DNA from 2 places in the Lysobacter sp. ESA13C genome. Region 1 is predicted to be linked to the other one. Evidence: predicted binding sites of a transcription regulator. Region 1 holds the regulator's gene; the other holds the start of a gene.
The links. Region 1 encodes sigma-54, which starts transcription at its own class of promoters, with help from an activator protein. Its sites were predicted from a motif close to TGGCACGNGCNTTGC; they were not measured.
Positions count from the first base shown of each region.

Region 2: a site for sigma-54 is predicted at 1,466-1,480, ahead of pgaA (poly-beta-1,6 N-acetyl-D-glucosamine export porin PgaA). Genes of this name have one in related genera too.

Region 1 is NZ_JAHXYK010000003.1:555,645-559,267, forward strand. It holds gene LC490_RS08550 (PTS sugar transporter subunit IIA) at 1-149, opposite strand, end outside; gene raiA (ribosome-associated translation inhibitor RaiA) at 192-521, opposite strand; gene LC490_RS08560 (RNA polymerase factor sigma-54) at 753-2,162, opposite strand; gene lptB (LPS export ABC transporter ATP-binding protein) at 2,245-2,964, opposite strand; gene lptA (lipopolysaccharide transport periplasmic protein LptA) at 2,964-3,491, opposite strand; gene lptC (LPS export ABC transporter periplasmic protein LptC) at 3,472-3,623, opposite strand, start outside.
Region 2 is NZ_JAHXYK010000006.1:287,387-291,009, reverse strand. It holds gene LC490_RS14685 (GH92 family glycosyl hydrolase) at 1-1,266, opposite strand, end outside; gene pgaA (poly-beta-1,6 N-acetyl-D-glucosamine export porin PgaA) at 1,682-3,623, shown strand, end outside.

The DNA of each region.
Region 1 (3,623 bases):
CGTTCGCCCAGGCTTGCGCGCAGGGCGAACGCAGTGGAGGCATTGCCGTCGCAGAGCATGCGTGCGGCGACATCGAGCACGGTATTGCGATCGCCGGGTTCGACCACGATCGCGACCCGTTCCGCACTCAGTAATTCATAAAGCGGCATGACAGCGTGTCTGGATCGATGACCGGGTCCCGGGGACCGGGTTCAGCCTACGAATTCGCCATTGCGTGCGAGGCTTTCGCCACGGTGATGGTCGACTTGCTTGCTCTTGTGCTTCATCAGCAGGCGGTCGAGCTTGTCGGCGAGCAGATCGATGGCGGCGTACATGTCGATGGCGGCGGCATCGCAGTGCAGGGTACGGCCGGCGATGAGAACGGTGGCCTCGGCGCGATGGTCGGGCTTGTCGAGACTGAGCTGGGTACGCACGTCGAAGGGTTGGTCGAAATGGCGTTGCAGACGGGCCAGCTTGGTTTCCACATAGTCACGCAGGGCTGCAGTGACTTCCAGTTGCTGGCCGTGGGTTTCGATACGCATCGGAGACCTCCTTCACGTCGCGGGAGAATGCAGACTGGGCTCCGGACCGTCGGTCGTCGACGGCTCCGGGGCCTGATTGACGCCCTGGCCGGGGCCAGGGATTCCAGCATCTCACGCTCAGCTCTGGGTGCAAGTGGCAAGACCGCAACAATGGTCGTAGGCCACTGCTAAGGCACTGATTCTATGGGGAATTGAGGCCGAAATCCCGCGGCTTTGCGGGATTTGGCGGCCTCAGGCCATGCGCACGCGCTCTTGCGACGAGGGAATGCTCATCGCCTCGCGGTACTTGGCCACGGTGCGGCGCGCGACCGGCACGCCGGTGGCCTTGAGGGTTTCGGCCAGGCGCGCGTCGGACAGGGGTTTGCGCGGGTTCTCGGCCTCGATCAGGCGCCGGATCATGGCCTGGATCGCGGTGCTGGAGGCCTCGCCGCCGGAGCCGGTGTCGATGCCGGAGGCGAAGAAAGCGCGCAGCGGCATGGTCCCGCGCGGGGTGCGCGCGTACTTGCGGGCGATTGCGCGCGAGACCGTGGATTCGTGCAGGCCGACTTCGGTGGCGACCTCGCGCAGGGTCAGCGGGCGCAGCGCGCTGTCGCCGAATTCGAGGAAACCGGCCTGTTGCTTGAGCAGGCAGCGCGCGACCTTGAGCAAGGTGTCGCCGCGCGCTTCCAGGCTCTTGAGCAGCCAGCGCGCTTCCTGCAGATGGCCGCGCAGATAGCTGGCGTCGGAGGCGTTGGCGTGGCGGATCATGCTTTCGTAGCCGCGATGGATCGAGATGCGCGGACGCATCGCTTCCGACAGGGCCACGCGCCACAGGCCGTTCTGGCGCCAGATCACCACGTCGGGGGTGACATAGGTGTCGGTGGAGATCGCGCCCATCTGCGCGCCGGGACGAGGGTCGAGCGAGCGCAGCAACTGCACCGCGATCTCGACCTCGGCGATGTCGCGCTTGAGTTCGCTGGCCAGGCCGGCCGCGCCGATCCGCGGCAGGCGTTCCAGCGGTTCGCCGGCGATCACCAGGGCCAGGGCCTTGCCAGGGGTGTCGTCGGACAAGGTGTTGAGCTGCAGGCTCAGGCACTCGCTGAGCGAGCGCGCGCCGGAGCCGACCGGGTCGAAGCGCTGCACCTGGTGCAGCACGGTCGCGACTTCTTCCTCGCTGACGCCCATCGCCAGCGATTCGACGATCGCGGCCAGGCTTTCGCGCAGGTAGCCGTCGTCGTCGATCGCCTCGATCAGGGCCACGCCGATGCTGCGGTCGCGCTGCGACAGCGGGCTGAGGTGCAGTTGCCACAGCAGATGGTCGTGCAGGGTCTCGGCCTCGGCGACCTGTTCGGCCGCGGGCGAGTCTTCATCGCCGTGATCGGAGGGCCCGACCCGCTCGTACCAGGTCTCGCCGTCGTCCATGGTCCATTCGGGTTCGGCGGTCGGCGCTTCGGCGCCTTCCTCGGTGCTCGGCGGCGGGCGCGGTTCGTCTTCGTTGACCGCGGACGGGTCGGTCCAGTCGAGCAGCGGATTGCTCTCGATCGCGGTGGCCAGTTCGGCTTCCAGTTCGACAGCCGACAGCTGCAGCAGGCGAATCGCCTGCCGCAATTGCGGCGTCATCACCAACTGTTGTCCGAGCGAGGCTTGGAGGCGGGGCTTCATCATCGATTGCTAACGCGACCTGAGATGGCTGTCGGCCCGGGCCGCGCGTCGTGGGCGCCGTCCGCGCCCGGCAACCGCTAGGTTACAGACGGAACTGCTCACCCAGATAGACACGGCGGACATCGGGATTGGCCAGCAGCGCGTCCGGAGCCCCCTGCGCGAGCACGCCACCGTCGTTCAGGATATACGCCCGGTCGCAAATGCCCAAGGTTTCACGGACGTTATGGTCCGTGATCAACACTCCGATGCCGCGATTCTTGAGATGGCGCACGATTCGCTGGATCTCGCCGACCGAAATGGGGTCGACGCCGGCGAAGGGTTCGTCCAGCAGCATCAGGCGCGGGCGGGCGGCCAGGGCACGGGCGATCTCGACCCGGCGGCGCTCGCCGCCGGACAGGCTGGCGCCGAGCTGCTCGGCGACATGGGTCACCTGCAGTTCGTCCATCAGGCTGGCCAGCTCGCGCTCGATGCCGGCGCGGTCGAGGTCGTCGCGCAGTTCCAGCACCAGGCGCAGGTTGTCGGCGACGCTGAGCTTGCGGAACACCGAGGGTTCCTGAGGCAGGTAGCCGACGCCGTACTTGGCGCGGGCGTACATCGGCTCGGAGGTGATGTCCTTGCCGTCGAGGACGATCTGGCCGGCATCGGCTGGGACCAGGCCGACGATCATGTAGAAGCAGGTGGTCTTGCCGGCGCCGTTGGGGCCGAGCAGGCCCACCACTTCGCCCGCATCGAGGGTCAGGCCGAAGTCGCGCACGACCTCGCGCGAACGGTAGGCCTTGCGCAGGCCTTGTGCGACCAGCATCAGCCGCCTCCCTTGGCCGGCGCGGCGGTCTTGCTCTTGGGCAGCATGCGAATGTTGACGCGGCCGCCGGTGCCACCGCTCTCGACCTGGCCGGTCTTGGAGTTGTAGACGATGCGTTCGCTCTTGATGGTGTCGCCGTTCTTGTCGACGTAGGCGTTGCCGGTCAGGACGATGGTGTCCTTCGGCATGTCGTACTCGATCTTGTTGGCGCGGCCGTTGAACGGAGCGCCGTCGTCGAGTTCCTGCTTCAGCGTCGCCTGCGAGCCGGTCAGGGTGACGAAGCTGATGTCGCCGCCGGCGCGCTTGATGTCGGCCTTGGCGGCATTGATGATCAAGGTGCCTTGGGTGATCTTGACGTTGCCGGTGAGCACGCAAGGGCCCGAATCGGTGCTGACCGAGCAATTGCTGCTGTCGGCGCCGGCATCCATGGGCTGGTTGCGGTCCGAAGAGCGCGCGAGCGCGGCCGCCGGCGCCAGCAGAAGGGCGACCAGGCACAGCGCCGGCCAGTTAGCGGGCTTTCGCTTCATAGCGGACCTTGACGTTGGGGATGGTGACGTTCTTGGTTTCGAGATCGGCCTGCAGTCCCGAGCCCGTCATTATAGTGCCGGGCTGAATCAACCTGACCGGAACGGCCGACGTGGCCTTGTTCGTGTCGGGGA
Region 2 (3,623 bases), on a different contig from region 1:
GCTCCAGCCGCTGAGCGCGCGGCCGTCGCGGTCCAGGCGGATGTCGCCGTGTTCGTCGCGGTGGTCGAACAGCAACTGCGCGCGAGTCTCGCCGGGCTCGGCCGGGAAGGTGAAGCGCATCACCGCAGCATGGTCGGTCGGGGTCATCTCGGCGACCAGGCCGTTGTCGAAGCGCACCCGGTAGTAATCGGCGCGCGCGGTTTCCTCGTCGTGGCCGAAACTCAGCGCGCGCTTGCTGCGGTCGAACTCGGGCCGGCCCTCGCCGATCGCCGGCATCACGTGGAAGGTCTGGCGGTCGCCCATCCACGGGCTCGGCTCGTGCGACAGCGCGAAGGCTTCGATGCGCGGGCGGTTGTCGTCGCCGTTGCGCTCCTGGTACTGGTAGATCCAGTGCGAACCGGCGTTCGTGGTCGGGGTCCAGAAGTTGAAGCCGTGCGGCAGCGCGACCGCGGGAAAGGTGTTGCCGCGCGAGAAGCGGCTGTTGGAATTGCTGCCGCGGCGGGTGTCGACGTAGTCGCTCGGGCGCAGCGCCGCGCGCTTGCCCTTGGCGAGCGCCGGCGCCGGGGCGATGCGCAGGTCGTCCAGATAGCCCTGGTAGGGCAACGCCGTGTCGCCGTCGTGGACCAGCAGGATCTTGCGCACGCGGCGACCGGCCGCGACCTCGCCGATGCGGCTGCTGACCGCGTTCCACTGGTCGGGATAGAGCAGCCGCGCCATGCCCTGCTCGCGCGCGGTCAAGGCGTTGCCGTACAGATCGAGCGGCTTGCGTTGCGACAGACGGCTGCCGTCGTCGAACACCAGGTCGATGGCGACATAGGTCGAACCGTTGCGCAGCGCATCGAGTTTCGACGGCGCCGGCTGGCCGGCGATGTGCGCGCTCGACAGCGGGAACAGGCGATAGGAAAGCTGCGTGTCCTTGGCGACGGCGATGTCGACCTCGAAGGCCTGAACGCTTTGCGCCGCGCCGCTGCCCACGCCCTGGTAACGCAACGCGCGCACACCGCTGAAGCCCATGTCGGGCTTGGCGGTCAGGGCGGCGGCCTGGGGCGGGCCGCCGTCGGCACTCAGGCGCGGCACCGCCCCGGTGGCCGTGGGTCCGGCCGTGGGTTCGGCCGCGGCCGGCTCACCGGCCTCGAACGAGGTCCAGAAGCTGCGCGCGGGCCCGGCCATCGCCGTCGGCATCAGTGCCCCGGCCAAGGCCAGCGCCAAGGTGTGCTTCGCCGCTGCCCGTGCGCCATCGCGGCGCGCTCTCCACGTTGCCGACATTCCCGCTCCCATTGCCCGGACGGCGACTGCCTCCGATTCGCACTGTGCCGACCGGCACAGGCCCCTGTTTTCACGATTTAAATCGATCTAAATCGAGCTTGTCAAACCGCGCTGCAGCATCCGCAGCCGCGTCGCGGGAATAAAAAAGCCAATCCAGACAAGCACTTCCAGCATCGTTCAAGCAGCGGACGGGGCCCCTTGGCACACCTTTTGCACCACCCTCCCTGCAAATGTGATTTGCATCACATTTTTATCTTGGAATAAATCGCATCTGCACCCCCCTGCCTTACGGACCCTGTCGCTCATGCCGACTCCGCACCGACTTGCTCTCTCAATCGCCTTGGCGACCGCGAGCGCAATCTGCCCCCTGACGTCAGTTTTTGCTGCGGAGCGTCAAACGACCGCAACGAATGCGATGCCGGAGATCGAGCGCCTGCGCGCCGACCGGCAATGGCTCGCTGCGCTGTCCCGCATCGAAAGTGCGCAAGCGGCAACGCCCGGCGACGACCGCCTGTACCGCCTGCAAGTGCTGACCCTGGCCGACCTGGGCAGCGCGCATCGCGCCTGGACCTTGTACCAAGCTCGCCCCAACCTGTTCGATACCGCCGAACGCAAGCGCCTGGACTCCGGCCGCCTCGCTCGCCTTGCGGTCTGGGGCAGCCTCTACCCCGAAGACGAAGCCACCCGCCTCGACGAAATGCGCAGCGCGCGCGACGCCTTCGAGCAGTACCGCGCCACCCAGACGCCGGAGCAACGCCAGGCCGACCTGCGCACGCGTTTCGACGAATTGATGCTGCTCAACCATCTGGAACGCCACGCCGAGGTGGTCGAACGCTACCGCGCCCTGCAGGCCGAGGGCGTCGAGATACCGATGTATGCCTTGTCCAAGGTCGGCGCGTCCCTGCTGGCCGACAAACGCCCCGAAGAAGCCGCGACCGTGCTCGAGCGCGTCGTGCGCGAATGGCCCGAGGACCACGACTCGCAGCTGCAGTTGGCCTACGCCTATTCGGAAGGCGAGCGTTTCGACGACGCCCTGGCCCAACTCGACAAGATCAAGGCCGCCGAACCGGCCTGGGTGCGCGTCAACGGCGCCAAGCAGAGCGTCGAAAACTGGCGCCATTACGACGCCGACAGCACCCAGACCATGATCCGCCTGTACGGCGAAGACACCGTCGGCGCGCAGCAGCGACTCGAAGCGATGGCGGCGATCGGGCCGGACAACCCCGGCGTGCAGACCAATCTCGGCGTCGCTTATCAAAAACGCGGCTGGACCGATCGCGCGCTGCAACGCTTCCAGATGGCGAGCACGCTGGAACCGACCGGCGTCGGCGCGCGCGTCGGCCAGGTCGGCGCCTATCTCGACCACGCCCGCGTCGACCTGGCGCGGCCGATCCACGACGAATTGATCGCCAACCGCCCGCGCGACGTGCAAGTGCGGCAGATGAGCGAGTCCTGGGACAGCCGCCTGGGCTGGCAATGGTTGTTCAGCACCGCCAGCGGCCGCAGCGATGCGCGCGGCGGCGGCGCCACCGCCTCGCCGCTCGGCACCCGCGATGCCGTGCACCGCCTCGAGGTGCGCAGCCCGCTGATCAACGACCGCTGGCGCCTCACCGCGCACGCGCAGGATGCCTGGGCCGATTACCCCGGCGACCGCGTCCATGATCGCCGCGCCGGCATCGGCGCGCTGTATGCCTACGACCGCCTGAGCCTGGGCTTCGGCATCGACCGCGCCAACGACCGCTGGCTCGATCGCGGCGACCGCACCGGTTATTACGTCGATGCCGGTTGGCGCCTCAACGATGCCTGGCGCGCCAATGCGTCCTGGTATCGGCAGACCCCGGACGCTTCGTTGCAGGCGCGCGGCGCCGGCATCGATGCCGATGCCTTGAGCCTGGGCCTGCGCTGGACGCCGAGCGAGCGCACCTCGCTCGGCGCGAGCGCGCAGCAACTGCGCTACAGCGACGACAACCGCCGCAGCGCCGTCGCGCTGAACCTGGATCAGCGCCTGTACACCAGCCCGCATCTCCAGGTCGCCGGCCTGGCCGATCTGTCGGCCAGCCGCGCCAGTCGCCGCGACGCCGACGTGCCCTATTTCAACCCCAGCCGCGACGCTTCGCTGAATCTCGGCGTGCGCCTGGATCACGTCGCCTGGCGCCGTTACACCCGCCACTTCCTGCAGCGCCTCACCGCCACCGCCGGGCCGTACTGGCAGCAGGGCTACGGCAGCGCCTGGGTGCCGCAACTGCGTTACGAACACGAATGGCGGTTCGGCACCGGCCGCACTCTCAACTACGGCCTCAACTGGTCGCGCCCGGTCTACGACGGCGTGCGCGAAGACCGCGTCGCCTTCGATCTGA